Regions from separate parts of the Agromyces sp. NPDC055658 genome, predicted to be linked through region 3. Evidence: predicted binding sites of a transcription regulator. Region 3 holds the regulator's gene; each other region holds the start of a gene.
The links. The regulator HrcA, encoded in region 3, represses chaperone genes, less so after heat shock. The targets are predictions, from matches to a motif close to TTNGCACTCGNNNNNNNCGAGTGCNAA.

Region 1 (12,744 bases), on a different contig from region 3:
ACCGCGAGCTGCAGGGCTCGGGCGAGGAGTGGTGGGCCCTCACCTACCGCATCGAGCTCGAGTTCACGTCGGGCTACGCGCAGCTCGGCATCCTGCCGCCGACGTACGAGCCGCGGGCGACGGCGAGCGTGCAGCAGATGCAGGAGCTCATCGCCCGCCTCATCGAATCGGGGCACGCCTATCCGGCCGCCGACGACTCGGGCGATGTGTACTTCGACACCTCGAGCTGGCCCGCCTACGGCGAGCTCACGCGTCAGTCGCGCGACAAGATGGAGGCCGCGGCCGACGCCGACCCGCGCGGCAAGCGCGACCCCCGCGACTTCGCCCTGTGGAAGGGACGCAAGCCCGGCGAGCCCGAGTCCGCGGGCTGGCGCTCGCCCTGGGGCGTGGGCCGGCCCGGCTGGCACATCGAGTGCTCGGCGATGGCTGCGCGCTACCTCGGCGACGAGTTCGACGTGCACGGGGGCGGCCTCGACCTGCGCTTCCCGCACCACGAGAACGAGCTCGCCCAGTCGACCGCGGCCGGCCAGGCGTTCGCGCGCTACTGGGTGCACAACGGCCTCGTGAACATCGGCGGGCAGAAGATGTCGAAGTCGCTCGGCAACTCGGTCTACGCGGCCGAGCTCCTGAGCCTCGCCTCTCCGCTCGCCGTGCGGTACCTGCTGGGGCAGGCCCACTACCGTTCGACGCTCGACTACTCGCCGGGCTCGCTCACCGAGGCCGAGGCCGCCGTCGATCGCATCCGCACGTTCCTGCAGCGCGTCGAACGCCGACTCGCCGGCACCCGGTTCGTCGGCGTCGGCGCGCCCGAGGTCCCCGAAGCGTTCGCCGCGGCGATGGACGACGACCTGGGCGTTCCGCAGGCGCTCGCCGTGCTGCACGACACGGTGCGCGCCGGCAACCAGGCGCTCGACGACGAAGAACTGCACGACGCCGCCGTCGCCCACGGGCAGGTGGGCGCCATGGTCGAGGTGCTCGGCATCGATCCCCGCGACCCGCACTGGGCCACGGCCGACGCCGGCCCCGCGGCATCCGCCCTCGGTTCGCTCGTCGAACGCCTCATCGACGACCGCCGCGCAGCGCGCGACGCGAAGGACTGGGCGACCGCCGACCGCATCCGCACCGAGCTCGCCGAGGCGGGCATCACCATCGAAGACAGTCAGACCGGCACGCATTGGAGCTTGGGATCATGAAGGGCAGCAGCGGCAAGTCACGCGCCGGAGCCGTACGCAAGGGCGGCAAGGGCGCGGCGGGCAAGCAGGTCGGCACCGGCGGGCACGGGCGCAAGGCGCTCGAGGGCAAGGGCCCGACCCCGAAGGCGGAGGATCGCGCCTGGCACCCCGCCGGCAAGCGCAAGGCGGCGCAGGAGCGCTACGCCGCGGCCGGCGGCAAGGGCAAGCCGGCCGGCAAGGTCGCAGGTCAGGGCCGGGGCGCGAGCGCGCCCCGCGGCGCCTCGGGCGCATCGCGCCGCGCCAAGTCCGGCGACGAGTCGGAGATCGTGACGGGCCGCAACTCGGTCGTCGAGGCGCTGCGCACCCGCATTCCCGCGACGACGCTGTACATCGCCGCCCGCGTCGAGATGGACGACCGGGTGAAAGAGGCCGTCAAGCTCGCCACGAACCGCGGCATCCCGATCCTCGAGGTCATGCGGCCCGAGCTCGACCGGCTCGCCGGCGACGGCGGCGTGCACCAGGGCCTCGCGCTCAAGGTGCCGCCCTACGAGTACGCCCACCCGATCGAACTGCTCGACGAGGTCATCGCCCGCGACGAGACGCCGCTGCTGGTCGCCCTGGACGGCGTCACCGACCCGCGCAACCTCGGCGCGATCCTGCGGTCGACGGGCGCGTTCGGCGGCCAGGGCGTCATCGTGCCGCAGCGCCGTTCGGTCGGCGTGAACTCGGCGGCGTGGAAGACCTCCGCGGGCGCCGCGGCTCGCGTGCCCGTCGCGATGGCCGCGAACCTCACGCAGACGCTCAAGAGCCTCAAGGAGCGCGGTGTCTTCGTGCTGGGCCTCGACGGCGACGGCGACGTGTCGCTGCCGGGCCTCAGCTGGGCCGATCGCCCGATCGTCATCGTGGTCGGCAGCGAGGGCAAGGGGCTCTCGCGCCTCGTCGCCGAGACGTGCGACGCGATCGTGTCGATCCCGATCAGCGCCTCGACCGAGTCGCTGAACGCGGGCATCGCCGCATCGGTCACGCTCTACGAGATCGCGAAGCTGCGCGCCGCCGAGTAGCGAGCGCGCCGCCGCGCGACCGACCCACGGGCGCCGACCCCCGCGGGCGCCGACCCGCGGGCGCGACGCCCGTGCGTCAGACCTTCAGCCGCCAGTCGTCCTCGTCGTCGGGGTCGATCGCGCTGATCGCAGCCGTCTCGGTCGGCACGACGTCCATCGCCGCCGTGATCGATCCGGTCGGCGGGTCGATCACGGTCGCCTCGTCGCGGCGGTGCCGCAGCACCTCGTTGACGTACGAGGTCACGGCCTCGGCGAGGGGAATGTCGTGTCCGGCGCGCTGCGCCATGAACCAGCGGTGCTCGAGCAGCTGGTGGAACACCTCGGCCGGCTCCAGCTTGCGGCGCAGCTCGAGCGGGATGGCGCGGACCACCGGCTCGAACACCCGCATGAGCCACTCGTGCGCGACCATCTCCTCGTCGAGGTCGGCCTTGCCGTACGCCGCGCGGTACGAGTCGAGGTCGTTGAGCAGCCGGCGGGCCTGGTTCTCGCCCGCGTCGAGGCCGGTGAGGCGCAGCAGGCGCCGCTGGTGGTGGCCCGCGTCGACGACCTTCGGCTGTATGCGGACCGTCGTGCCCGAGGCATCCGTCTTGATCGCCAGCTCTTCGACGTCGAAGCCGAGCTCGTTGAGGCGGTTGACGCGTTCGGTGATGCGCCAGCGCTCGGCGCCGGGGAACGATTCCGGCCCGGTGAGCTCGCCCCAGAGCTTGCGGTAGGCGTCGACGATGCCGTTCGAGATGCGCACCGGGTCGAGCTCGTCGGCGACCTTGCCGCCGGCCTCGAGGTCGAGCAGCTCGCCGGCGATGTTCACGCGCGCGATCTCGAGGTCGTTCTCGCGCTGGCCGTTCGAGAGGCCGCCCTCGAAGAGCTTGCCGGTCTCGGCGTCGACGAGGTAGGCGGCGAACGCGCCGGCGTCACGGCGGAAGAGCGTGTTCGAGAGCGACACGTCGCCCCAGAAGAAGCCGACGATGTGGAGCCGCACGAGCAGCACCGCCAGGGCGTCGACGAGCCGGGTCGCGGTGTCGGGTCGCAGCGTCTGCGAGAACAGGGCCCGGTACGGCAGCGAGAACCGCAGGTGCCGCGTCACGAGCACGGGCTTGAGCTCCTCGGCCTCGTCGTCGGTGCGGTTCGTGATGACCGCGACCGGTTCGACGCAGGGGATCTCGAGCCGCTGCAGGGTGCGCAGCATCTCGTACTCGCCCCGCGCCATCTCGGCGGTCGTCTCCTTGATCGCGACGACGTGGCCGCCGAGGTGGGCGAAGCGCACGAGGTGCCGCGAGATGCCCTTCGGCAGCGCGGCGATCGCGTCGGACGGCCATGACTCGAGCGGGAGGTCCCACGGCAGATCGAGGAGCGCCGGGTCGGTCATGGCCGAGGTGATCGAGAGGGAACCGCTCATATGTCGATCCTTGCAGCCCTGCGGCGGTTGCAGAAACGGGATGCCTCGGGCGGGGCGCCGCCGGAGACGACGATGCCGGCCGGGCCGAGGGCCCGACCGGCATCGATCGTCGTGAGGCGCGTCAGCTGACGACGGCCTTGTTGCCGAGGCGGTCGCCCGACTCGGCGTCGAAGAGGTGCACGTGGTTCGGCGTCGCGGTGAGGTAGACCTTGTCGCCGGCGTTCGGGTGCAGGCGGCCGTCGACGCGCGCGACGATGTCGGTGCGCTTGCCCTCGACGGTCGAGTGGCCGTAGAGGTAGCCGTCGGCGCCGAGCTCCTCGACGAGGTCGACGTCGACCTCGAGGCCCTCGCCCGGGGTCGCCGACACGACGATGTCCTCGGGGCGCACGCCGATCGTGGCGACAGCCCCGTTGGCCTCGGCGAGCACGTCGCGGTCGACGGGAACGACAGCCGTGCCGAACTTGACGCCGGAGTCGACGAGGTCGGCGTGGAACAGGTTCATGGCGGGCGAGCCGATGAAGCCGGCGACGAACACGTTGTTCGGCTTCTCGTACAGGTCGCGCGGGGTGCCGACCTGCTGGAGCAGGCCGTCCTTCAGGACCGCGATGCGGTCGCCCATCGTGAGCGCCTCGGTCTGGTCGTGCGTGACGTAGACGGTCGTGACGCCGAGCCGGCGCTGGAGCGACGCGATCTGGGTGCGGGTCTGCACGCGGAGCTTGGCGTCGAGGTTCGAGAGCGGCTCGTCCATGAGGAAGACCTGGGGCTGGCGAACGATCGCGCGGCCCATCGCGACGCGCTGGCGCTGGCCGCCAGAGAGGGCCTTCGGCTTGCGGCTGAGGTAGGGCTCGAGGTCGAGCAGCTTCGCGGCCTCGAGGACCCGCGCAGCGCGCTCGTCCTTGCCGACGCCCGCGATCTTGAGCGCGAAGCCCATGTTCTCGGCGACCGTCATGTGCGGGTAGAGCGCGTAGTTCTGGAAGACCATCGCGATGTCGCGGTCTTTCGGGGGGACGTCGGTGACGTTGCGGTCGCCGATGAAGATGTTGCCGTCGTTGACCTCTTCGAGGCCGGCGAGCATGCGGAGCGACGTGGACTTGCCGCAGCCGGACGGGCCGACGAGCACGAGGAACTCGCCGTCGGCGATCTCGAGGTCGAGCTGGTCGACCGCGGGGCGGGTGCCGCCCGGGTAGAGGCGGGTGGCCTTGTCGAACGTGACTGACGCCATGTTGATTTCTCTCCTTCACCGGCAGGTACGTGCCGGACGATCCGTTGTGAATGGAAGCGCGTCGACGGTGACGCCTCCTCAGTATCGCACGCGCGGCAGAGGCTCCCGACCACGGAGGAATTCGCGGGGATGCCTCGCACGGACCTCTCGGGGCGGACCGCCGGACCGTCGTCGCGATGTCCAGCCGGGGTTCGGGTGATTCCCAGATGCCGTTCCTACTATCGTGTTCACGTGCGCCCCCCTGTTTCGGCGTGCCCACACAGCGACCGGAGTGACCATCGATGAGCAACGGCGGATCCAACCAGCCACGCCCCACCCGTAACCAGCAGCGGGAGGCCGCGCGCGAGAAGGCGCGCGAGCTCCGCGAGGCGCAGAAGAAGCGCGACCGCCGCAACAAGGTGCTGATCCAGGGCGGAATCATCGTGGCGGTCATCGCGATCGCGGCGCTCGTCGGCACGCTCATCTTCAACAGCGTGAAGCCGGCCGGCCCCGGCCCCGCCAACATGGCGAGCGACGGCATCGTGCTCACGGGGGCCGACGGCACGATCACGCCGGTCGACACCCCGGCGCTGGCAGCCGGTGCGACGCCCAAGCCGACCGAGCAGGACGACAGCGGCACGGTCGCGAACATCGTCGTCTACGTCGACTACCTGTGCCCCTTCTGCGGCCAGTTCGAGACGACGAACGGCGAAGCGATCAGCACGATGGTCGAGCAGGGGGCGGCGACGCTCGAGGTGCACCCGCTCGCGATCCTCACGAACCGATCGAACGGCACCCAGTACTCGCTGCGCGCCGCGAACGCGGCGGCGTGCGTCGCCGACACCTCGCCCGAGGCGTTCCTCGACTTCAACGCGCTGCTCTTCGAGAACCAGCCCGAGGAGGGCAGCGACGGCCTCACGAACGACCAGCTGAAGGAGTTCGTGTCGCAGTCGGGTGCCAAGTCGACGTCGACGATCGAGAAGTGCATCGACGAGACCCAGTTCAAGTCGTGGGTGCAGGAGGCGACGACCCGCGCGCTCACCCAGCCCGTGCCGAACTCGGAGCTCGAGTCGATCAAGGGCACCCCGACGGTGCTCGTGAACGGCAAGCAGTACCAGGGTTCGCTCACCGACCCGGCCGAGTTCCAGTCGTTCGTGCTGCAGGCCACCGGCGAGGCGTTCTCGGAGTCGAACTCGACCCCGTCGCCCACCCCGACGCCCACGCCCGCGGGCTGACCCATCGCGATCGCACGAAGGCCCGGCGCGCGTCGCCGGGCCTTCGTCGTCTCCGCGCACCGGCGGCCGGGCTCCGAGTAGGATTGTCGGGGCCCGCACCGGTCGGGCCATGCCGGCTTGGCGCAATTGGTAGCGCACCGTACTTGTAATACGGGGGTTGCGGGTTCAAGTCCCGCAGTCGGCTCTTGACCGAGCATCCCGCCGACGTGCACGAGCACCACCAGCACGCCGAACGCACCCGCATGCCGCGCTGGATCGCCATCGCGCTGGCGATCGTGTTCGGGGCGTTCACGGCCCTGCAGTCGCGGGTCAACGGCGCGCTCGCGGCCGACCTCGACGACGCGTTCACGGCCGCCGCGATCTCGTTCGGGTCGGGGCTCGTGATCCTCGCCGTCGCCCTCTGCGTGTGGCGTCCGGGTCGGGTCGGCCTCCGGCGGGTGATCGCCGCGCTCGGCGCGCGCCGGCTCGCCTGGTGGATGGTGCTCGGCGGTTTGAGCGGTGCGTGGTTCGTCACGACCCAGGGCCTGTCGGCGGGGCTCCTCGGCGTCGCGATGTTCACCGTCGCGATCGTCGCGGGCCAGACGATCGGCGGGATCGTGTTCGACCTCGCGGGCCTCGGCCCGGGCGGCAGGAGGCCGCTCTCGCCGACCCGGGTGCTCGGCGCGGTCCTCGCCCTCGCGGCGATCGCCTGGGCCGTCTCGGCGCAGCTCGCCCACGACGTGCCGTTCGTCGTCATGCTGCTGCCGTTCGCGGCCGGCCTCGCCGTCTCGTGGCAGCAGGCCGTCAACGGCCGCGTCAAGGCCGAGGCGTCGAGCGCGCTGACGGCGGCGTTCGTGAACTTCGCGGTCGGCACCGTCGCTCTCGTCGCGGCGGCGGTCGTGCACGGCGTCGCCGCAGGCTGGCCCGAACGCCTGCCGACCGAACCGTGGCTCTACGCCGGCGGGGCGATCGGCTGCATCTTCATCGCGGGCCAGGCGCTCGTCGTGCGCGTCGTCGGCGTGCTCCTGCTCGCGCTGTGCGGCGTCGCCGGACAGCTCGCGGGCGCGCTCGCGCTCGACCTCTTCCTGCCGACCGGACGCGCCGTGGACGCGGCGACGATCGGCGGCACCCTCCTCGCGCTCGCCGCGGTCGCGGTCGCATCGATCCGGTGGTCGCGCCACCGGCACCGCTCCGACGTCGTCGAGCGCCCCGACGCGGTCAATCGATCGAGCTGAACTGCGGCGGCCTGGCCGGGCCCCTCGGCGCCCGTTCGCCGTCGCGGCCGCCGACGTAGAGCCAGCCGAGCAGCTGCTCGTTGGGCGCGAGGCCGTGCATGTCGGCGACGGCCGGATGCCTCGTATACGGCCCGGTGCGCCACATGACGCCCCAGCCGGCCTCGTCGAGCAGGAGGCTCAGCATGTGCGCGACGCCGGCCGCCGCGGCGTCCTGCTCCCAGTCGGCAGCCTTCGGGTGCCAGGTGCGGCGCACGACGAGCGCGATGAGGAGCGGGGCGCGCAACGGCTTGGCCGCGAGCTTGTCGGCGGCCGCGCCGTCGAGACCGGATGCCTCGACGAGTGCGGCACCGAGCCGCCTCCGCGCGTCGCCGCGCAGGGCGATCGTCCGCCACGGACGGAGGCCCGCGTGATCGGCGACCCGTTCCGCCGCCTCGAGCAGCACGAGCAGCTCGGCGTCGTCGGGCGCGGCCTCCGTCACCTTGGGTGCCGAGCGGCGCAGGAGCGCCGCCCGGCGTGCCGGATCCGTCGTCACTGCTCGGGCGTGAAGCCGAGCGCGAGCGAATTCATGCAGTAGCGGTCGCCGGTCGGCGTGCCGAACCCGTCGGGGAAGACGTGCCCCAGGTGCGAGCCGCACGCCGCGCAGCGGACCTCGGTGCGCACCATGCCGAGGGTGCGGTCCTCGATGAGCTCGACCGCCTCGGGCCGCACCGACTCGTAGAAGCTCGGCCAGCCGCACCCCGAGTCGAACTTGGTGCCGCTCTTGAAGAGCTCGGCACCGCATGCGCCGCAGGTGTAGACGCCGGCGCGCTCCTCGTCGAGCAGTTCGCCCGACCACGGCCGCTCGGTCGCGGCCTCACGGAGCACCGAGTACCGTGCGGGGTCGAGCTCGGCGCGCCATTCCTCATCGCTCTTCTGCACCGGGTGTGACATGGGCGCTCCTCTCGTTCACGGGGTCGGTTCCATCGTCGCAGTTCTCAGGGGCGGCGACGACATCGGATGCAACGCCGCGAGCGGCCCGGCTGTTCCGCGGTGACACACGCCGCCATGCGGCGGCCTCTCGGCGAGCGTTGCCTAGGATGTGCTGCAGGCGGGCCGCCCGGCTCGCGCGACGGGAGGACCGGATGAGCGCCGAGCGCGTGCCGCACCGCCCCGACGACGCCCCGCTCGACGATCGCCAGTTGCGCGTGCTCGCCTTCGAGGCGCGCGCGTGGCAGCAGCCGGCCCGCAAGGCCGAGGCGATCCGCGACGAGTTCGGCATCTCGGCCGCCCGTTACTATCGGATCCTCGGCGAGCTCATCGATTCGCCGGCGGCGCTGCGCCACGACCCGATGCTCGTCAAGCGACTGCAACGCCTGCGGTCCGCACGCCGCGCGGCGAGATCGCAACGTTCGCTCTCCCTCGGCCGACCGCTCGACTGAGCCGGCCCCGACCCCGATCTGGACCCCATGGCGCAGAAGTTCCCCCGCGACCGCTTCGACTCGATCCCGCACGGCATCGACCGCGTCGGCGCGCATCGCGCTCCCGCCCGCCGCGGTGCGAAGTGGATCAGGTTCGGCTGGGCGGCGCTCGCGACCGTCGTGCTCGCCGGCATCGGCATCGCGGGGGTCATGATCTTCAACGACCGCCTCGACATCTCGGGCGGCGGGCCCGCTGCGACGGCGTCGGCGTCGCCCGCCGCCACGGCCCCGCCGACGATCGCACCGGTGCCGGTGACGGTGCTCAACGGCACCTCGACGGCGGGCCTCGCGGCGAAGGCGAGCGAGACGCTGACGGCCGGCGGGGTCACGGTGGGCGCCACCGCGAACGCCAGCGAGAACGACATCACGGAGACGGTCGTCTATTATGCGACACCCGACCTCGAGGGCGCGGCGCGCGGGGTCGCCGGACTCCTGCCGGAAGCCGACGTCCGGTTGTCGGAGAGCTTCGCCGAGACGGGCACGCCGCTCGTCCTCGTCCTGGGCTCCGACTACGCGGAGGCGTCCGCCGGCTGATCGCCCGCGAATCGTTGCCATTCTGCGACCATTCGTTGCATCGGACCCCTTGTGCGCGGGATGTCGGGTCTGTGAGTATCTGGAATTGGTCGCTCGCGCCCGCGCTGTGCAGGCGCCCCCTCGGGGCTCGTGCCAGTGCATCGACTGAGCCGGCCCGGTACAGGCGACAGGCACGTGCTGATCGACACACTGCAGTTATGGGAGCAACGCATGGCGAACGGAACCGTCAAGTGGTTCAACGCTGAAAAGGGATACGGTTTCATCACCGTCGACGACGGCAGCCAGGACGTCTTCGTCCACTACTCGGCCATCGACATGGCCGGGTACAAGGTGCTCGAAGAGGGCCAGCAGGTCGTCTTCGAGGTCGGCACCGGGTCGAAGGGGCCGCAGGCCGAGGCGGTGCGTCCCGCCTGAGCGTCATCCGAGCGTCCCGAACGCGTCGCCGATCGGCGGCGCGTTCGGTGTTCGTGGGGTTCGTCGCGCGACCCGGCGACGTGCGGCGGGCGCGGCGTGTCCCGGGCCGCATCCCGGCCGGCGAAGCCCGGCGATGGCTACGATGACGGCATGGTCAAGGGGGTCCGCCCGGGCGCGAGACGTGCGATCGCCGTCCTCGTGCTCGCCGCGGCGGTGCTCGTCACCGCGGCGTGCCAGTCGTCACCGCCCGAACCGACCGAGGCGCCGACGCCGTCGGCCGAACCGCGGCCGGTCGGGACGTCGCAGCCCGTCGCGGTCTCGTTCTCGCCGCTGCGCGGCACCACGACCGACCCCGCGGCGCCCGCGCACCCGTCGCTCGCGGTCAAGATCGACGACCACGAGGAGGCGCGGCCGCAGATCGCGCTCAACCGCACCGACCTCGTCTTCGAGGAGCTCGTCGAGGGCGGCATCACCCGCTACGTCGCGGTCTGGCACTCGGACGTGCCGGACAGCGTGGGACCGGTCCGGTCGATCCGGCCGATGGATCCCGACATCGTGACGCCGCTCGGCGGCATCATCGCGTACTCGGGCGGGCAGGACCAGTTCGTCGCGATGATGATGGCGACCCCGCTCAAGAACATCGTGTTCGACTACGACGACACCGGTCTCTTCCACCGCGCCGACGAGCGGCCGGGACCGCACGACGTGATCCTGCGCTCGAAGGAGGCGGTCGGGCGCAACGCGAAGCTCGATCCGCCGCCGGTGCAGTTCGCGTACGGCACGGCCGACCCGCTCGCCGACCCCGCCCTGAAGGCGGCACCGACCTCGAAGATCGCGCTCGTGTTCTCCGATGCCCGAAACCCCTCGTGGGACTGGGACGCGGGCACCTCGAGCTGGCTCCGCTCGCAGGAGGGGCGGGCCGACACGCAGGAGGGCGGCGAACGCGTCCGTGCGACGAATGTCGTCACGATGCGGGTCGGCATCGACTGGCGATACGGCGAGGTGCCGAAGACGGTGATGGTCGGCTCGGGGGAGGTGTGGGTCTCGAGCGCCGGGCGCACCGCCCACGGAACCTGGAAGAAGGACTCGCAGGCGGCGCCGATCGTGCTCACCGCCGACGACGGGTCGCCGCTTCGGCTCGCGCCGGGCAACACCTGGATCGAACTCGTGCCGAAGTCGGGTTCGGTGAAGTTCGCGCCCTGAACGGCGCCGGCCACGAGGCATCCGGGAGGTCTCGGACCGCCGCGCACGCAGCGGCGGGTGTTCGCCGCGAGCGTGCGGAAGGGTCCGGTGCTCGCTTGCACTCCCAGCACGAGAGTGCCAGAATCGTCTTAGCACTCACTCGTTTTGAGTGCTAAACCACGAATCTTTGAAGACGTCCGAGAAGGGACGAGAGACACACATGGCAAAGATCATTGCTTTCGACGAAGAGGCCCGCCGCGGCCTCGAGCGCGGCCTCAACACGCTCGCCGACGCGGTCAAGGTGACCCTCGGCCCGCGCGGCCGCAACGTCGTGCTCGAGAAGAAGTGGGGCGCCCCCACGATCACGAACGACGGCGTCTCGATCGCCAAGGAGATCGAACTCGACGACCCGTACGAGAAGATCGGCGCCGAGCTCGTCAAGGAGGTCGCGAAGAAGACCGACGACGTCGCCGGTGACGGCACCACGACCTCGGTCGTCCTCGCTCAGGCGCTCGTCCGCGAGGGCCTCCGCAACGTCGCCGCAGGCGCCGACCCCATCTCGCTGAAGCGCGGCATCGAGAAGGCCGTCCAGGCCGTCGAGGCCGAGCTCCTCGCGAACGCGAAGGACGTCGAGACGAAGGAAGAGATCGCCGCCACGGCCTCGATCTCGGCCGCCGACGAGCAGATCGGTGCGCTCATCGCCGAGGCGATCGACAAGGTCGGCAAGGAGGGCGTCGTCACCGTCGAGGAGTCGAACACCTTCGGCACCGAGCTCGAGCTGACCGAGGGCATGCGCTTCGACAAGGGCTACCTGTCGGCGTACTTCGTCACCGACCCCGAGCGTCAGGAGGCGGTCTTCGAAGACCCGTACATCCTGATCGTCAACAGCAAGGTCTCGAACATCAAGGACCTGCTGCCCATCGTCGACAAGGTGATCCAGACCGGCAAGCAGCTGCTCATCATCGCGGAGGACGTCGACGGCGAGGCGCTCGCGACCCTGATCGTGAACAAGATCCGCGGCATCTTCAAGTCGGTCGCCGTCAAGGCTCCCGGCTTCGGCGACCGCCGCAAGGCGCAGCTCCAGGACATCGCGATCCTCACCGGCGGCCAGGTCATCTCCGAGGAGGTCGGCCTCAAGCTCGAGAACGTCACCCTCGACCTGCTCGGCCAGGCCCGCAAGGTCATCATCACCAAGGACGAGACGACCATCGTCGAGGGTGCCGGTGACGAGGAGGCCATCGCCGGCCGCGTCGCGCAGATCCGCAAGGAGATCGACAACACCGACTCCGACTACGACCGCGAGAAGCTCCAGGAGCGCCTCGCCAAGCTCGCCGGCGGCGTCGCCGTCATCAAGGCGGGCGCGGCCACCGAGGTCGAGCTCAAGGAGCGCAAGCACCGCATCGAGGACGCCGTCCGCAACGCGAAGGCCGCCGTCGAGGAGGGCATCGTCGCCGGTGGTGGCGTCGCGCTCATCCAGGCCGGCAAGACCGCCTTCGAGAAGCTCGACGTCTCGGGCGACGAGGCGACCGGCGCGAACATCGTCCGCGTCGCGATCGACGCCCCGCTCAAGCAGATCGCCCTCAACGCCGGCCTCGAGCCGGGCGTCGTGGTCGACCGCGTGCGCAACCTCCCGGTCGGCCAGGGCCTCAACGCCGCGACCGGCGAGTACGTCGACATGCTCGCCGCGGGCATCAACGACCCGGTGAAGGTGACCCGCTCGGCGCTGCTCAACGCCGCGTCGATCGCCGGCCTCTTCCTCACGACCGAGGCCGTCGTCGCCGACAAGCCCGAGAAGAACCCGGCTCCGGTCGGCGACCCCACGGGTGGCATGGACTTCTAAGCAGTCCGCACGAAATGCGCGAAGGGCGCCTCCCCCGG
Region 2 (4,496 bases), on a different contig from region 3:
CGCCCGGCCGGTCGTCCCGGCCGCCGGGGCCGAGCCGATTGTCGCGGCCGCATCGCTCGCGCAGACTGAGGCGGCGCCCTCGAACGAGCGGGCCGAGCCGGCGCTCGCCGTCGACCGGGCCGACCCGGTCGACCCGCTCGCTCCGTACCGCCCCGCGGAACCGACATTCCGGGCCGACCCCGTGATCCGGGAGGCGGACGCCCGCGAGTTCGAGGTTCCCGTCGACACCGGCCAGCTGCGCCGCATCTCGACCGGCCAGCTGCTCATCGTGCATCGGGCCGGCTACGACACCGCCGAGTCCATCGAGATCGAAGAGGAGCAGCAGCGCCGGGCCTACAGCTGGGTGGCCGCCGTCACGGGTGTGATCGGCGCGGCGGCGTCGCTCTTCGTGGGCTGGATGCTGCCGCTCTCGATCGCCGCGATCGTCTTCGGCGTGCTGGGCCTGCGCCGTGAGGAGCACGGGCGCGCGCTCGCCTTCGTGGGCATCGGCACCGGGCTCGCCGGGCTCGTCTTCTCCGCGGTCTGGATCGGCTACTACGCGATCGTCTTCGGCGCCCTGCCGGTCTGAGCGTCGCGGCGGGTGTCGAGACCCGTCCTCCTGCGCGGGGCGCGCCTCAGACGGCGGGTTCGAGCCGTTCGACGAGCAGCGCGACGTGCCGGCCCTGCTCGCGGGTGAGCACGATCGTCGCCCGTTCCGTTCCGCGCAGCTTCAACCGCGTGCGCAGCGTCGCCGGATCGACGTCGACACCGCGCTTCTTGATCTCGACGGTGCCGACGCCGCGCGACTGCAGCGCCTGGCGCAGGCCCCGCTCGTCGGCCGGCAGCCGTTCGATCACGCGGAAGCCCCTGGCGAACGGAGAGTCGAACGCCGTGTCGGCCGTGAGGTACGCGATGCCCGGGCTCAGCATCCAGGCGCCGTGCTCGCGCGCGAGATCGCCGATGAGCCGTGCGCGGATGACCGCACCGTCGGGTTCGTAGAGATAGTCGCCGAGCGGGCCGTCGGGGGCGTCCTCGCTGTCGGCCGCGGCGGCGAGTTCGTGTGCGGCATCGCCGCGGATGACGAGCGCAGATCGCCCGACGCCCGGTCGGGCGAGTACGCCGAGCCAGACGGCGAGCTCGACGACGTCGCCGTCGACCGAGACCCACTGCGCCTCGGCACCGGCGGGGATCACCTCGCGATCGGTGCCCGGGCCCAGCTTCACGCCGACGGGCATCCGCTCGGCGAGCCCGAAGGCGAAGTCCAGGCTCGGCGAGTACGCCGAGGCATCCGCGATGCGGGTCGTGGTGCCGCCCGCCGTGGTGCGCCGCGCCGGATCGAGCCAGGCGCCGTCGATGCCGCCCAGCGCGACGTCCTCGGCACGAGCGTGGAGGACGCGCGCCTGGGGGAACGGGGTGAGGTTGTAGGCGGCGATCGCCGCGGTGACCTCGTCGGCCTCGGCCGCGGTGACCTCGAGGTCGATCGCGGCCATGGCCAAAGCGTCGCCGCCGATGCCGCAGCCGAGGTCGGCGACGTGGCGGACGCCCGCGCGCGAGAAGCGACCAGCGTGGAGGGCGGCGACCTGGAGCCGGGTGGCCTGCTCGAGGCCGGGCTCGGTGAACAGCATGCGCGCGGCGAACGGGCCGAACTTCGCGGCAGCCTTCGCGCGCAGCTTCGACTGGCTGAGCACGGCCGCGACGAGGCCGGCGGCGTAGCCCCTCCGGCGCAGCTCGGCCACGGTCTTCACGATGTCGGCCTTCGAGTCCCACTCGGGCAGCTCGTCGAGCAGGCGCAGGCCTTCGGGGGAGAGGAGTTCGACGAGGTCGGAGCGTTCCACCCGGCAACGCTAGCACCGGACGAGCGGCCCGCACGGCCGCGTCGGTCGCTCGTGTTCGCCGCGCGTGAACGGCGCTGGCACTCACGTTGCACGAGTGCCAGAACGCGCCTAGACTCGGCTTAGCACTCTCGCTCCGAGGCTGCTAACCAGTCTTTCGTCAAAAGACGGCATTCGTCTAGAAAAGGGGTAACCGTGTCGGTTTCCATCAAGCCGCTCGAGGATCGCATCGTCATCAAGCAGGTCGAGGCCGAGCAGACCACCGCGTCGGGTCTCGTCATCCCCGACACTGCGAAGGAGAAGCCGCAGGAGGGCGAGGTCGTCGCCGTCGGTCCCGGTCGCATCGACGACAACGGCAACCGCGTTCCGCTCGACGTCGCGGTCGGCGACAAGGTCATCTACTCGAAGTACGGCGGCACCGAGGTCAAGTTCGGTGGCGAGGACTTCCTCGTGCTCTCGGCCCGCGACGTGCTCGCGGTCGTCGTTCGCTGAGCGACCCGAAACCTTCACGATCGGCCCGGATGCCTCGGTATCCGGGCCGTTCGGCGTTCCTGGGGCCCGAAGGGTGCCCCGAAACGGCGGTGTCGCCCGCCGGGCGTAGGCTGGATCGGTGAATTCCCGCTCAGCCCACGCCGATCACGGCGCGATCAGCCGAGCGGGTCTCGGCTACGCGATCTCCGCGTACCTGCTCTGGGGCGTGCTCCCCATCTACTTCATCGCGCTCGCACCCACCGGGTCGGTCGAGATCGTCGCGTGGCGCATCCTGCTCTCGCTCGTCTTCTGCGCCCTGCTGATCACCGTCACCCGCGGATGGTCGAAGTTCGTCGCGCTCCTGCGCAACCGCCGGGTGCTCTTCACGATGGCCGCGGCGGGCGCCCTGATCTTCGTCAACTGGGAGACGTACGTCTACGCGGCGGTGAACGAGCAGGTCGTCGAGGCATCCCTCGGGTACTTCATCAACCCGATCGTGACGATCTTCCTCGGGGTGCTCGTGCTGCGCGAGCGCCTCAACCCGACGCAGTGGGTGGCCGTCGGCATCTCGATCGTCGCGGTCGTCGTGCTCGCGGTCGGGCACGGGCAGTTCCCCTGGATCGCGCTGCTGCTCGCGTTCTCGTTCGGGTTCTACGGGCTCATCAAGAAGCGCGTCGGCCCCAGGGTCGACGCCGTGTCGGGCCTCACGCTCGAGACGCTCTGGCTCGCGCCCGTCGCTGCCGCGCAGCTGTGGTGGATCGCCGCGACCGAAGGTCTCACGATGGGCACCGAGGGGGCTTGGCACGCGGTGCTGCTCTCGCTCGCCGGCGTCGTCACGGCGGTGCCGCTGCTGCTGTTCGCCGCGGCATCGCGGCGGCTGCCGCTCATCTACATGGGGTTCATCCAGTACTTCGCGCCGTTCATCCAGTTCATCGTCGGCGTCGCGGTGCTCGGCGAGCCGATGCCGCCCGAGCGGTGGATCGGGTTCGCCCTCGTCTGGGTCGCGCTCGCCGTGCTCACCGTCGACCTCGTGCGTCGCGGCCGTGCGGCGCGACGGATCGTCGCCGAGCCCGTCTGACGGACTTCGGCGGACCTTCGGCGGCCGGAGTCCCGAACGGCGGAATCCGCAGCGGATGACACCGCATGACGCGGATTCCGTGCGTCGGAGGCCGCGCAGGTGTCGACCCGGTAACGATCCGGCCGGTGTTACCGGGTTGTGACCGCGGTGACTTGTTTCCGCGGTGGGCCCGCAATACTGTCAATCAACGGCGTCAGGACTGACGCTTGATTGTGTAACGAATTCCTTCAGTCCCAAGGAGCAACATGAGCGTCTTCGCGAAGGCTTCGGCCAAGCGTTCTGCGCGCGCAGCCTGGACGGGTCTCGCCATCGTCGGCGTCAGCACCCTCCTGCTCACCGCGTGCACCTCAGGCGGGTCACCGTCGTCGACCGAGAGCGAGAAGCCCGCCGACACCGGCGATGCCCAGCCGATCGAGGCCGGCGAGCGCGACCTGACCCTGAAGGTCGGCCAGCTCGCACCGCAGAGCGGCACGCTCGCGGTGCTCGGCCCGCCCCAGATCGCGGCTGCCCAGCTCGCGGTCAACGACATCAACGCCGCCGACCTCGGCATCAACATCGAGCTGACCCTCCGCGACGAGGGCGACAGCACGGTCGACGTCGCGACGGGTTCGGTCACCGACCTGCTCTCGGGCGGCGTCTCGGCCATCTCGGGCGCTGCGGCGTCGGCGACGACCCGCAACATCTACGAGCAGGTCACGAGCGCGGGCGTCGTGCTCATGTCGCCGTCGAACACGGGTCTCGACCTGTCGACCATCGACGACAACGGGCTCTACTGGCGCACCGCTCCCTCCGACCTGCTGCAGGGCGAGGTGCTCGGCAACCTGGCCGCCGAAGACGGCAACTCGACGCTCGGCATCATCTACCAGAACGATGCCTACGGCACGGGCTTCGCCGAGGCGACGAAGAACGCGTTCGAGGGTGCCGGCGGCGAGGTCGTGGCGGAGTCGTCGTTCAACACGGGCGACACGAACTTCTCGACCCAGATCGGCGACGTGACGGCGCAGAACCCCGACGCGATCGTGATCATCTCGTTCAACGAGGCGAAGGTCATCATCCCCGACCTCGTCGGCGGCGGCTTCCCCGGTGACAAGATCTACCTCACCGACGGCAACCGTCTCGACTACAGCGCGGACTTC
Region 3 (12,744 bases):
ACTGCCGGGCGGGTCGCAGGACGATCCGACCGCCGGCATCACCCGTGCAGCGGAACCGGGTCGGTCATGGCCGAGGCGCCCTCGTCGCCGAGGACCGACGAGCGCGCGTGCACGAGGTCGCCGCCGACCCATGTCGCAGCGACATCATGGGTGGTCGCCAGCGCGAACGTGCGAGCGAGCACGTCGCCCGCCGACTCCGAGCGCGACAGCACGATGTCGTACGCCGAGCCCGGCGCCGGGCGCACGTGGATCGCGTCGAACTGCATGCCGACGCCGAGATGGCCGACACCGTCGAGCCCGAGGGCCTCGGCTCCGGCGAGCGTCGCGAGGTAGAGGAGATGCGCGGGCTCGAGCTGCACGCCGTCGGGGCCGAGCAGCATCTGCATGAAGTACGCCTGGATGCCGTCCTTGAACAGGCTGAACCCGTTGCCGGCCCCGACATCGGTGCCGAGCGCGACGCGCACGCCGGCGTCGAGATGGCGACGCAACGGGAACAGCCCGCTGCCGAGCGCCGAGTTCGACGTCGGGCAGTGCGCGACCGAGGCGCCCGCCTCCGCCATCCTGGCGAGTTCGGGCACCGTCGAGTGCACGCTGTGCGCGAAGACCGAACGGCGGTTCACGAGCCCGTGGTGATCGTACGTGTCGAGGTAGTCGCGGCGGTCGGGGAAGAGGCTCGCGACCGTGTCGACCTCGGCGGGGTTCTCGTTGAGGTGCGAGGTGAACCAGAGGTCGTCGCGCGAGGCGAACGTGTCGCTGCACGCGGCGAGCAGGTCGTCGGACGCCGACAATGAGAACCGCGGCGTGACCGCATAGCGCAGGCGGCCCCGGCCGTGCCATGCCTCGACGAGGGCGGCCGCGTCCTCACGCGCTCGCTCGGGCGTCGTGTAGAGCCCGTCGAGCAGCATCCGGTCGCCGACGACGAGCCCGCTCGTGATGCGCAGGCCCGACGACGACGCCGCGCCGAAGAACTCGCGCATGGCGCCGGCGAAGTGCGATCCGAACACGAGCGCACTCGTCGTGCCGGCCGCCGCGAGCGCGTTGAGGAACTGCGGGGCGACCTCGCGCGCGTACGCGTCGTCGACGAACCGCGTCTCCTCGGGCAGGGTGTACCGGTCGAGCCAGTCGAGCAACGGCAGGCCGAGCCCCGCCATGGAACGCAGCTGCGGGAAGTGGACGTGCGTGTCGACGAGCCCGGGAAGCAGCACGCCGTCGCGCAGGTCGACGACCGTCGCGTCGGGGTGCCGCCGGGATGCCTCGTCGAATGCGCCGCGGAAGCGGATGACGCCGCCTTCGACGACGATCGCACTGTCGGCGTCGTAGCGCGCCTCGCCGCCCTCGAACGGGCTGACGGGCGTGTCGACGACGGTCGCACGGTAGAGCTGGGAGGGAACCATCGTTGGGACCACCTTTCGGCCCCGCCAGCTGATGCGTATCGAGGCACCGGCCGGCGTTGCCTGACCGATGCATGGTTCGACACTGAATCTGCAGCGCATCGGTTATCCATGCGAACGATGCGCCGACGACACGCTACGTCGGTTGCCTGCGGAGGGCAAGCATTTCGGGTCGAACGGGTCAGCGGTGCCGGGCGGCGGCGCGCCGTTCGAGCTCGGCGACGGCGCCGAGCACGACCGCGGTGAAGCCGTCGGCCGCGGTCAGGCTCACGAGGTGGGTCGCCCCGGGCACGACGACGAGCCGAGCGTCGTGCGCCGCGCGCAGCAGCCGCCGTTCCTGCAGCCGGAAGTGGTCGTAGCGTCCGTTCACGAACCAGATCGGCACCCGGACGGCGTCGAGCGCCGCCACCGGATCGAGGTGCCCGACGGCCGCGAGCGCGGGGGCCATCACGTCGAGTGCGACGCCGCCTGCGACCACATCGGCGAGCGCGTCGGGCGCGAGGAAGAGGGCGGCGGTCGCGTCGTTCAGCCATCGTCCGCGATCGGGCAGACGGGCGATGGCCGCGGCGATCGACCGGTAGGCGGCGAGACCTGGCCCGCGAGGCACGGTCCCGCACGCGGCCGCGACGAGGCCGTCGAGACGATCCGGATGCCTCGCCGCGAACTCGATCGACAGGTAGCCGCCGAGGCTGAGGCCGACGAGCAGACGCGGCGGCGCGGCATCCGGAGCCGTCCCATCGGTCTGCGGCGGGTTCAGCGCCTCCTCGATCACCGCCATCGCGGCGTCGATCGAGAACTCCTCGGCCATGCGCGACCCGTGCCCGGGCAGGTCGACCGCGACGACGTCGACGCCGTGCGCCGTGAGCGCGGCGACCTGCCGCCGCCACATCGTGGCCGAGGTTCGGATGCCGTGCACGAGCACGATGCGGGCGCCGACCATGCTCACCCCGCCCTGATCGCCCCGATCTCACGAGCCCGGGCGACGGCCGCGGTGCGCGAGCCGACGCCGAGCTTCGTGAAGATGTGCACGAGGTGCGACTTGACGGTCGCCTCGCTGAGGAAGAGCGACTTGCCGATCTCGCGGTTGGTGCGCCCCTCGGCGACGAGCGCGAGCACCTCGGCCTCGCGCACCGTCAGGCGCTCGCCCGTGGCGCGGGAGGCGTCGAGCTTCGCGGCGAGCTCCGGTGCGAGCGCCCGATCGCCCTCTGCGGCGGCGCGCACGGCCGCGATGAGCGTCTCGGGCGGTGCGTCCTTCAGGAGGTAGCCGCTCGCGCCGGCTTCGATCGCCCCGAGGATGTCGGCGTCGGTGTCGTAGTTGGTGAGCACGAGCACCCTCGGTCCGTCGGGCTCGGCGCGCAGCCGGCGGGTCGCCTCCGCACCCTGCATCGCGCCGGGGAACTGGAGGTCCATGAGGACGAGGTCGACGCCCTTCCGGCCGAGACGCACCGCGTCCTCGGCCGAGGACGCCTCGCCGACGACCTCGAGATCGACCTCGCGTTCGAGCATCGCGCGGATGCCCGCCCGCACCACCGGGTGGTCGTCGGCGAGCAGCAGCCGGATCATGCTGGCACCACCGGGATGCGGATCGACAGCGCCGTGCCCTCGCCGGGCGCGGATTCGACGTCGGATCGGCCGCCGAGCTCTTCGGCGCGCCGCCGGATCGAACGGAGGCCGTACTCGCCGGCAGCGGCCGTCGTGCCGTCCGCGGCGGCTGCCGCGGCGCGTCGGGCGACGGCCTCGACGTCGAAGCCGATGCCGTCGTCGACGATGTCGAGCGCGACCTCGTCGCCGAGGTAGGTCAGCGTGAGCGAGCACGTGCGGGCGTCGGCGTGCTTCACGACGTTCGCGAGCGAGCCCTGGGCGATCCGCAGCAGCGCCGCGTCGACCGCCATCGGCAGCACGACCGGGTCGCCGCTCGTCGCGAACTCGACGCGCGTGTCGGCGCCCGACTGGTGAGCCTGGTCGTCGACGGCCTCGGCGAGCCGGCGGAGCGCGGCGGGCAGCGTCTGCTCGTCGAGCGACGGCGGGGTGAGCTCGCGGATGAACCGGCGCGCCTCGCCGAGATTCTCGGCCGCGGTCTCGCGGGCGAGCACGAGCTTCTGACGCACGCTCTCGTCCGAGACGTCCCGCTCGGCCGCATGCAGCAGCATCTGGATGCTCGAGAGTCCCTGCGCGAGGGTGTCGTGGATCTCGCGGGCGAGCCGCTCGCGCTCGGCGAGCGTGCCGGCCTCGTGGCTCGCGGCCGCGAGTTCCTCGCGCGTCGCGATCAGGTCGAGGATGAGCGCCTGGCGCTCCCTCGTCTCCTGCGCCATCGCGCGGTAGCCGAGGCCGATCACGATCGCGACGCCCGCGCTGATCAGCGGTCCGAGGATCGAGCCGACCTCGTAGCCGAGGTGGCTCGCCGTGCCCCAGACCGAGAGGCCGAAGGTGACGACGACGAGCGGCACAGCGATCGGCGCGGCGAGCACGTGCAGCTCGAGGAAGAACAGCGGGAAGGCGAGGAAGGCGGCGTCGGGGGTGAGCGCCGACATCGCGACCCAGAGCGCGAGGAGCATCACGAGCCAGACGACGCGCGCCCACGTCGGCAGGTGCCGGTGCGCCGTCGCGACCCCCGCGCCGTAGCAGGCGAGGAACGCGATCGCGAGCACCGTGATCGGCACCTCGTCGGTGTCGTCGGAGATGAGCGCCCGCACGATGACGAAGAGCGTGAGCCCGACGACGAGCAGGTGCAGGCCGAGCCGAAGCGCGATGAACACCGGGCGCAGCGCCGATTCGGCCCCGCGCGACGGGTTCGGCAGGGTCGCGCTCATGCTGCGAGCGTAGCCGCGGCGCCCGCCGCGAGGCATCCGTCGAAAGTCGGAAGCCGAATCATGGGAGAATCGACAGGATGTCTCCGAGAGCTGTGAACCCGCCGGTGCCCGCCGCCACCGACCCCGCGTTGATCCGAAACTTCTGCATCATCGCGCACATCGACCACGGCAAGTCGACGCTCGCCGACCGCATGCTGCAGATCACGGGCATCGTGTCCGATCGCGACATGCGGGCGCAGTACCTCGATCGCATGGACATCGAGCGCGAGCGGGGCATCACGATCAAGAGCCAGGCGGTGCGCATGCCGTGGCAGGTCGAGGATGCCTCGGGCGAGAGCCGTGCGTACGCGCTCAACATGATCGACACCCCCGGCCACGTCGACTTCTCGTACGAGGTCTCGCGCTCGCTCGCCGCGTGCGAGGGGGCGATCCTGCTCGTCGACGCCGCCCAGGGCATCGAGGCGCAGACCCTCGCGAACCTCTACCTCGCGCTCGAGAACGACCTCGAGATCATCCCAGTGCTCAACAAGATCGACCTTCCGGCGGCCGAGCCCGAGAAGTACGCGCGCGAGCTCGCCGACCTCATCGGCGGCTCGCCCGACGACGTGCTGAAGGTCTCCGGAAAGACGGGCGTCGGCGTCGAGGAGCTGCTCGACCGGGTCGTCGAGCGCATCCCCGCGCCGGTCGGCAACGCCGACGCGGCGCCCCGTGCGATGATCTTCGACTCGGTCTACGACAGCTACCGCGGCGTCGTCACCTACGTGCGCATGGTCGACGGCCAGCTGAACCCGCGCGAGCGCATCCAGATGATGTCGACCCGCGCGACGCACGAGATCCTCGAGATCGGCGTCTCCGCGCCCGAGCCCACGCCCACCAAGGGCCTCGGCGTCGGCGAGGTCGGCTACCTCATCACCGGCGTGAAGGACGTACGCCAGTCGAAGGTCGGCGACACGATCACGACGGCGGTGAAGCCCGCCGCCGAGGCGCTCGCCGGCTACACCGAGCCGCTCCCGATGGTGTTCTCGGGTCTCTACCCGATCGACGGCAGCGACTATCCCGAGCTGCGTGAGGCGCTCGACAAGCTGAAGCTCTCCGATGCGGCGCTCGTGTACGAGCCCGAGACGTCGGTCGCGCTCGGCTTCGGGTTCCGCGCCGGCTTCCTCGGCCTCCTCCACCTCGAGATCGTGACCGAGCGGCTGCGCCGCGAGTTCGGGCTCGACATCATCGCGACGGCGCCGAGCGTGGTCTACGAGGTCACGACCGAGGACAAGAAGACCGTCACCGTCACGAACCCGAGCGAGTTCCCGACGGGCGCGAAGATCGCCGAGGTGCGCGAGCCCATGGTGAAGGCCGCGATCCTCGCCCCGAAGGAGTACGTCGGCACGATCATGGAGCTCTGCCAGTCGCGCCGCGGCAGCCTGCTCGGCATGGAGTACCTCGGCGAGGACCGCGTCGAGATCCGGTACAACATCCCGCTCGGCGAGATCGTCTTCGACTTCTTCGACCAGCTGAAGTCGAAGACGGCCGGGTACGCGAGCCTCGACTACGAGCCGGTCGGCGACCAGGCGGCCGACCTCGTGAAGGTCGACATCCTGCTGCAGGGCGAGCAGGTCGACGCCTTCAGCGCGATCGTGCACCGCGACAAGGCCTACGCCTACGGCGTGCTCATGACCGGTCGGCTGCGCGAGCTCATTCCCCGCCAGCAGTTCGAGGTGCCGATCCAGGCCGCGATCGGTGCGCGCATCATCGCGCGAGAGTCGATCCGTGCGATGCGCAAGGACGTGCTCGCCAAGTGCTACGGCGGTGACATCACCCGCAAGCGCAAGCTCCTCGAGAAGCAGAAGGAGGGCAAGAAGCGCATGAAGATGGTGGGCCGGGTCGAGGTCCCGCAGGAGGCCTTCATCGCGGCGCTGTCGGGCGACACCGAGACCAAGAAGGACGCCAAGAAGTAGCGCGCGGCCCGCCGCGCGCGAAGGAACACGGATGACTCGCAGAAGCACGTTCACCGACCAGTCGGTCACCTACGGGGCGATCGGCGCCACGCTCGACCCCGATTTCCTCCGCTACCCGCCGGTGGGCCTCCGGCCCGCCGAGGACGCGGTACGGCTCGGCTCGGGCCAGGAGCGGTTCGACCGCTCGGCCGAGGCGCTCATGACGTGGGGCATCCAACGGGGAGCCGGGTTCACGATCGCCGACGTGTCGGCCGGCACCGGGGCCCAGTACCCCGGCATCGTGTTCGACCCGACCGGCGCCCCGCTCGCCGACCAGCCCGCGCCCCGCACGGAGGACCGGTTCGGCGCCGACGGCACCCCGTACATCGCCGCGGGCATGACCGCGACGCTCGAGCACAAGCGGCGGTTCGGCACGGCGAAGACCCCCGTGCTCGTCGTCTACGTGATCGACGAACCGAACCGGATCGGCTTCGCCTACGGAACGACGGCGCACGGCGCCGAGACCGGCGAGGAGTCGTTCATCCTCGAGCACCGCGACGACGACACGGTGTGGCTCACCATCCGCTCGATCCTCGCGACCGCGGGCGGCGTGCGCGCCGTGCTCTCGCCGTCCACCCGTCGTCGTCGTCGCGAGCTCACCCGCAGGGAGCTGCGGGCGCTCCACCCCGCCGGCGGCGTGTAGGCGTGGGCTCGGCGCTGCCGCTCGGCGAACCGGCTCCGGCCGACGGCCTGCTGCCGGCCCAGGCGGCCGCGGGCGCCGCGGACCGCGCGTTCGGCGTCTACGTGCACGTGCCGTTCTGCCGGGTGCGGTGCGGGTACTGCGACTTCAACACGTACACGTCCGACGAGCTGCGCGGCGCCCGGCAGGCCGACTACGCGGGCCAGGCGATCGACGAGATCAGGATGTCGCGGCGCGTGCTCGAGGCATCCGAAGTCCCCTCCCGCCCGGTCGAGACCGTGTTCTTCGGCGGCGGCACGCCCACCCTCCTGCCCGCCGCCGACCTCGTCGAGATGCTCGGCGCCGTGCGCGACGAGTTCGGCCTCGCGCCCGGCGCCGAGGTCACGACCGAGGCGAATCCCGACTCGGTCGGACGGCGAGAGCTCGACGAGCTCGCGGCCGGCGGGTTCACGCGCGTGTCGTTCGGCATGCAGTCGGCGGTTCCGCACGTGCTGGCGGCGCTCGACCGCACGCACGACCCCGAGCGGGTGCCGCAGGTCGTCGAGTGGGCCCGCGACGCAGGGCTCGACGTCAGCCTCGACCTCATCTACGGCACGCCGGGGGAGTCGCTCGACGACTGGCGGCGCAGCCTGGAGCACGCCATCGCGCAGCGCCCCGACCACCTGAGCGCGTACGCGCTCATCGTGGAGGACGGCACGAAGCTCGCCCGGCAGATCCGCCGCGGTGAGCTCGCGACGCCGTCGGACGACCTCGAGGCCGACATGTACGAGCTCGCCGACGAGTCGCTCGCCGCGGCCGGCTACGACTGGTACGAGGTCAGCAACTGGGCGCGCGGCACCCGGCACCGGTCGCGCCACAACCTCGGGTACTGGCGGGGCGACGACTGGTGGGGCGTCGGCCCGGGCGCGCACAGCCACGTCGGCGGCGTGCGCTGGTGGAACGCGAAGCATCCCTCGGCGTACGCCGAACGCCTCGCGAAGGGCATCTCGCCCGCCGTGGGCCGCGAAGTGCTCGACGGACCGACGCGCGAGACCGAGCGCGTGCTGCTCGTGACGCGGATCCGGGAGGGGCTCGAGCTCGCCTCGCTGCACACCGGCGGCCGTCATGCGGTCGCCGGGCTCATCGCAGACGGCCTCGTCGACGCGAGAGCCGCCCTCTCCGGCGTGCTGACGCTCACGCGGAAGGGGCGGCTCCTCGCCGACGCGGTGGTGCGGCGGCTGCTCGACGCTCCGGTGGTCGAGTAGCGCCCGACGACGCGGGGCGCGGATCGAGAACCGGTGCGGACGAGCTCAGTTGACGAACTTGATCGCGATCGGGTAGACGTACGGCTCGCCCTTGTTCGCCGCGATCGCGGCGATGATGCCGAAGACGATCGAGCAGATCCACGCCGCGGCGAGGATGATGAATCCGATCAGGATGAACGCGGTGATCCAGCCGACGACATAGGCGATGAGCAGCGTGATCTGGAAGTTCAGCGCCGTCGCCGCGTGGCCGCGGACGAACGGGCCCTTGTCCTTCAGGATGAGGTAGCCGATCAGCGACGGCAGGACGCCGAAGATGATGCCGCCGATCTGGATCAGCGTCGCCCAGAGCTTCTCGTCGGACGGGCTGAGCGGCTGGTTCTGCTCGTAGGGGTTCACGGGCGGGGGAGGTGGCGGGGTGCCCTCGGACATGGTCTCTCCTTGATCGGGCCGCCGGGCGGCGGCGGGTCGCTGTCATGCTGGCACAGACGAGCGCGCCGCGGAAGAGTTCCCGCGGCGCGCTCGGCAATGCGTCGTCGAACCGGCTACTTGATGAGGCGGATGGCGAAGGGGTACCGGTAGTGCACGCCGTCCTTCGCCTTGAGGTACGCGAGGATCGAGAACACGACGACGGTCACCCAGAGCGCGGTCGGCAGGAGCCACCCGACGTACCCCCAGAACCCGAAGGTCACGAGGGCCAGCACCATGTTCACGATCACGATCGCGACGTACGCGATGATCGCCGTGATCTGGAAGTTGAGGCCCTCCTTCGCCTCGACGTTCGTGAACGGGCCGCGGTCCTTGAACACGAGCCAGATGATGAGCGAGGGCAGCGGGCCGACGATGCCGCCGAGCTGGGCGAGCGAGCCCCAGAGCACGTCCTGGTCGTGGGCGAGGGGGGCGGCCGGCTGCGGCTCGGGGGCGGGGGGCGGCGGTGCGGAGTCGCTCATGGGCATGCCTTTCGGGGGCGGGAACGGTCGGGTGGAGGCGCGGGCCGCGGGAACGGGGGCGGCGCGCGGAACATCCATACGGTAGCGCCCCGGTGGGACCGCGGCAACGGCCGGGTCACGGGATGTCGCGATATGATTGGCACTCCGATCGATCGAGTGCCAAGCCGTGCAGAGGAAGCGAGGGCCATGGTCTCCGAACGCAGTCTCGCGGTGCTCCGCGCGATCGTGCAGGACTATGTCGCCTCGCGCGAACCCGTCGGCTCGAAGACGATCGTCGAACGCCACGCCTTCGGCGTCTCGGCCGCGACCATCCGCAACGACATGGCACTCCTCGAAGAGGAGGAGCTGATCGCGGCGCCGCACACGTCGTCGGGCCGCATTCCGACCGACAAGGGCTATCGCGTCTTCGTCGACCAGCTCACCGACGTGCGTCCGCTGAGCTCGGCGCAGCGGCAGGCGATCGAGACCTTCCTCGGCGAGTCGAGCGACCTCGACGAACTGCTCGCCCGCACCGTTCGCCTCATCTCCCAGCTCACGAAGCAGCTCGCGGTCGTGCAGTACCCGAGCTTCTCGAGTGCACGGGTGCGTCACGTCGAGCTCGTCGCGCTCGCACCCTCCCGCGTGCTCTGCATCCTCATCGCCGACTCCGGCCAGGTCGAGCAGCGGCTCGCCGAACTCGCCGAACCGGTCGACGACGAGACGCTCGCGTCGCTCCGGCACCGCCTCAACGAGCTCGTCGCGGGCACCACGATGACGGATGCCTCGGAGCTGCTGTCGGGCGAGCTCGACGTCGTCGACCGGCGCCACGCCGCGGTGCTGCACACGCTCGCCGCGACGCTCGCCGACCAGGCGCGCCAGCAGCGCAGCGACCGGCTGGTCGTCGCGGGTGCCGCGAACCTCGTGCGCACCGAACAGGACTTCGCCGGGTCGATCCTCGGGGTGATCGAGGCGATCGAGGAACAGGTCGTGCTGCTCAGGCTCTTCGGCGAGATGGCGACCGACGAGCACGCCGTCGCCGTTCGCATCGGCCGAGAGAACGCCTCGTTCGGCCTCGGCGAGACGTCGATCGTGTCGAGTGCGTTCGAGATCCCCGGGCGCGACATCTCGCGCCTCGGCGTCGTCGGGCCGACCCGAATGGACTATTCCAACAGCATGGCGGCCGTCCGCGCCGTCGCCCGATACCTCTCCCGCACGCTCGGCGAGAACTGACCAGCCGCCGTCCGAACCGACCGGCGCAACCGAAAGGACAAGCCCTCCGTGGCCGACCACTACGAGGTCCTCGGCGTCTCCCGCGACGCCACCCCCGACGAGATCAAGAAGGCGTACCGCCGCCTCGCGCGAGAACTCCACCCCGACGTGAACCCGGGCGCCGAGGCATCTGAGCGCTTCAAAGAGGTGACCCACGCGTACGACGTGCTGAGCGACCCCAAGCAGCGCCAGCAGTACGACCTCGGCGGCGGCCAGGGCGGCTTCGGCGGCCAGAACTTCGGCGGCTTCGGCGACATCTTCGAGACGTTCTTCGGTGCCGGCCAGCAGAGCCGTGGCCCGCGGTCGCGTCGTGAGCGCGGCCAGGACGCCCTGATCCGCGTCGAGGTCGGCCTCGACGAGGTGATCTTCGGCACCCATCGCGACATCGAGGTCGACACGGCCGTGCGCTGCGAGACCTGCCAGGGGTCGTGCTGCCAGCCGGGCACCTCGCCCGTCACGTGCGACATCTGCCACGGCAGCGGCCAGATCCAGCGCCAGGTGCGCTCGCTCCTCGGCAACGTGATGACCTCGAGCCCGTGCGGCACCTGCCGCGGCTACGGCACGATCATCGCCACGCCCTGCATCACCTGCCAGGGCCAGGGGCGCGTGCGCGCACGTCGTACGGTGCCGGTCGACATCCCTGCGGGCGTCGACACGGGTGTTCGCCTGCAGATGCCGGGCTCCGGCGAGGCCGGCCCCGCCGGTGGACCGAACGGCGACCTCTACCTCGAGATCAAGGTCAAGAACCACGAGGTGTTCAGCCGCAACGGCGACGACCTGCTCGCGACCCTCGAGGTCGCGATGACCGACGCCATCCTCGGAACGGACGCGACGATCCCCGGTCTCGACGGCGACGTCGAGCTCGAGGTGAAGGCCGGCACGCAGAGCGGCGAGATCCTGACCGTGAAGGACCGCGGGGTCACCAAGCTCCGCGGCAACGGCCGCGGCGACCTCAAGATCGGCGTGCAGGTCGTCACGCCGACGAAGCTGTCGTCGAAGGAGCGCGATCTGATCTCGCAGTTCGCGGCGTCGAAGCGGTCGCCCGAGCCCGAGCTCAGCCACTTCCAGCAGGGGCTGTTCGCCCGGCTCCGCGACCGGTTCCTCGGCTGAGCGGAGTCCGCAGATGAGCAGCCTGTACCTCGACGAGTCCCTCGACCTCGGCGCGCTCGCCCCGGGCGCGGAGGTGCGGCTCACGGGCGACGAGGCGCGGCACGCCGTCACCGTCGCGCGCATCCGCACGGGCGAGCGCATCGCGATCGGCGACGGGCGCGGGGTGATCGTCCGTGGCTCGGTCGTCGCGACCGAGCCCCGCGAGCTCGTGTTCGTCGCCGACGAGGTCGCCGTCGAGGAGCGTCCCTCCCCGGCGATCACGCTCGTGCAGGCCCTCGCGAAGGGCGACCGCGATGAGATGGCCGTGCAGGCGTCGACCGAGCTCGGCGTCGACGCCGTCGTGCCGTGGGCCGCCGCCCGTTCGGTGTCGCGGTGGGAGGGCCCGAAGGCCGAGAAAGGCAGGCGCCGCTGGGCCACCATCGTGCGCGAGGCCGTCAAGCAGTCGATCCGCGCCTGGCTGCCCGAGGTCACCGAGGTCACGACGACGGCCGGGCTGGCCGCGCGGCTGGCCGGAACCCGGGTGCTCGTGCTCGAGCCGACCGCACGTATGGCGCTCACCGAGCTCGAGCCCGACGGCCGCGACCTCGCGCTCGTGGTCGGGCCCGAGGGCGGCATCGCGCCCGACGAGCTCGACCGCCTCGTCGCCGCCGGCGCCGAGACGGTGCGCCTCGGCGCATCGGTGCTCCGCACCTCGACCGCCGGTCCCGCGGCGATCGCCGTGCTGAGCGTCCGGCTCGGGCGGTGGTGAGCGATCCCTCGCTACGATGGTGGAATGACCGACTCGCGCGCTGAACCGACCGTCTTCGAACGCATCGTCGCGCGCGAGATCCCGGCGCGCATCGTCGCCGAGTCCGAGCGCGTCATCGCGTTCCACGACATCGCGCCGCAGGCGCCGGTGCACGTGATCGTCACGACGAAGGCGGGCGACTACCGCGACGTGGTCGAACTCGCCGCGGGCGACCCCGAGCTGCTGGCCGAGCTCGTCGGCCTGGCTCGCGACGTCGCGGGCGACCTCGCCGACGGCGAGTTCCGCCTGGTGTTCAACACCGGTGCCTCGGCCGGCCAGACCGTGTTCCACGTGCACGCGCACGTCCTCGCGGGCGGGCTCGAGGAGGGCACGCTTGCCGGAGCCTGAGTCGACGGAGTCCGCGGTGCCGACCGGGCCGGAGGGGGCGGCGACCGGCGTCGACGAAGAGCGCCTGCGCATCGACGGGGTGCAGATGGTGCGCCTGCTGGGGCCCCAGGACCGACTGCTGACCTCCGTCCAGCGCGAATACCCGGGCGTCGAGGTGCACGTCCGCGGCAACGAGATCGCGATCCGCGGCGCTGCCGACGAACGTCGCCGGGTACGCCGGCTGATCGA

Region 1: the regulator HrcA is predicted to act here: its motif matches at 11,016-11,042, upstream of groL (chaperonin GroEL).
Region 2: the regulator HrcA is predicted to act here: its motif matches at 1,889-1,915, upstream of groES (co-chaperone GroES).

The regions. Positions count from the first base shown of each region.
Region 1 is NZ_JBSHHD010000014.1:26,090-38,833, reverse strand. Features, by position in the region: gene cysS (cysteine--tRNA ligase) at 1-1,193, shown strand, start outside; gene rlmB (23S rRNA (guanosine(2251)-2'-O)-methyltransferase RlmB) at 1,190-2,233, shown strand; gene ACWGPE_RS08635 (DUF4032 domain-containing protein) at 2,310-3,629, opposite strand; gene ACWGPE_RS08630 (ABC transporter ATP-binding protein) at 3,751-4,851, opposite strand; gene ACWGPE_RS08625 (DsbA family protein) at 5,133-6,065, shown strand; tRNA gene ACWGPE_RS08620 (tRNA-Thr) at 6,177-6,249, shown strand; gene ACWGPE_RS08615 (DMT family transporter) at 6,251-7,279, shown strand; gene ACWGPE_RS08610 (nitroreductase family protein) at 7,263-7,811, opposite strand; gene msrB (peptide-methionine (R)-S-oxide reductase MsrB) at 7,808-8,209, opposite strand; gene ACWGPE_RS08600 (DUF3263 domain-containing protein) at 8,401-8,697, shown strand; gene ACWGPE_RS08595 (LytR C-terminal domain-containing protein) at 8,725-9,270, shown strand; gene ACWGPE_RS08590 (cold-shock protein) at 9,481-9,684, shown strand; gene ACWGPE_RS08585 (DUF3048 domain-containing protein) at 9,835-10,887, shown strand; gene groL (chaperonin GroEL) at 11,087-12,706, shown strand.
Region 2 is NZ_JBSHHD010000071.1:446-4,941, reverse strand. Features, by position in the region: partial or broken gene ACWGPE_RS18410 (hypothetical protein) at 1-568, shown strand, start outside; gene ACWGPE_RS18405 (THUMP-like domain-containing protein) at 615-1,814, opposite strand; gene groES (co-chaperone GroES) at 2,007-2,303, shown strand; gene rarD (EamA family transporter RarD) at 2,422-3,360, shown strand; gene ACWGPE_RS18390 (ABC transporter substrate-binding protein) at 3,606-4,496, shown strand, end outside.
Region 3 is NZ_JBSHHD010000020.1:60,916-73,659, forward strand. Features, by position in the region: gene guaD (guanine deaminase) at 39-1,394, opposite strand; gene ACWGPE_RS11240 (alpha/beta fold hydrolase) at 1,573-2,331, opposite strand; gene ACWGPE_RS11245 (response regulator) at 2,334-2,954, opposite strand; gene ACWGPE_RS11250 (sensor histidine kinase) at 2,951-4,201, opposite strand; gene lepA (translation elongation factor 4) at 4,279-6,153, shown strand; gene ACWGPE_RS11260 (DUF1990 family protein) at 6,185-6,835, shown strand; gene hemW (radical SAM family heme chaperone HemW) at 6,838-8,076, shown strand; gene ACWGPE_RS11270 (DUF4870 domain-containing protein) at 8,122-8,505, opposite strand; gene ACWGPE_RS11275 (DUF4870 domain-containing protein) at 8,619-9,023, opposite strand; gene hrcA (heat-inducible transcriptional repressor HrcA) at 9,210-10,232, shown strand; gene dnaJ (molecular chaperone DnaJ) at 10,281-11,381, shown strand; gene ACWGPE_RS11290 (16S rRNA (uracil(1498)-N(3))-methyltransferase) at 11,395-12,129, shown strand; gene ACWGPE_RS11295 (HIT domain-containing protein) at 12,154-12,516, shown strand; gene ACWGPE_RS11300 (PhoH family protein) at 12,503-12,744, shown strand, end outside.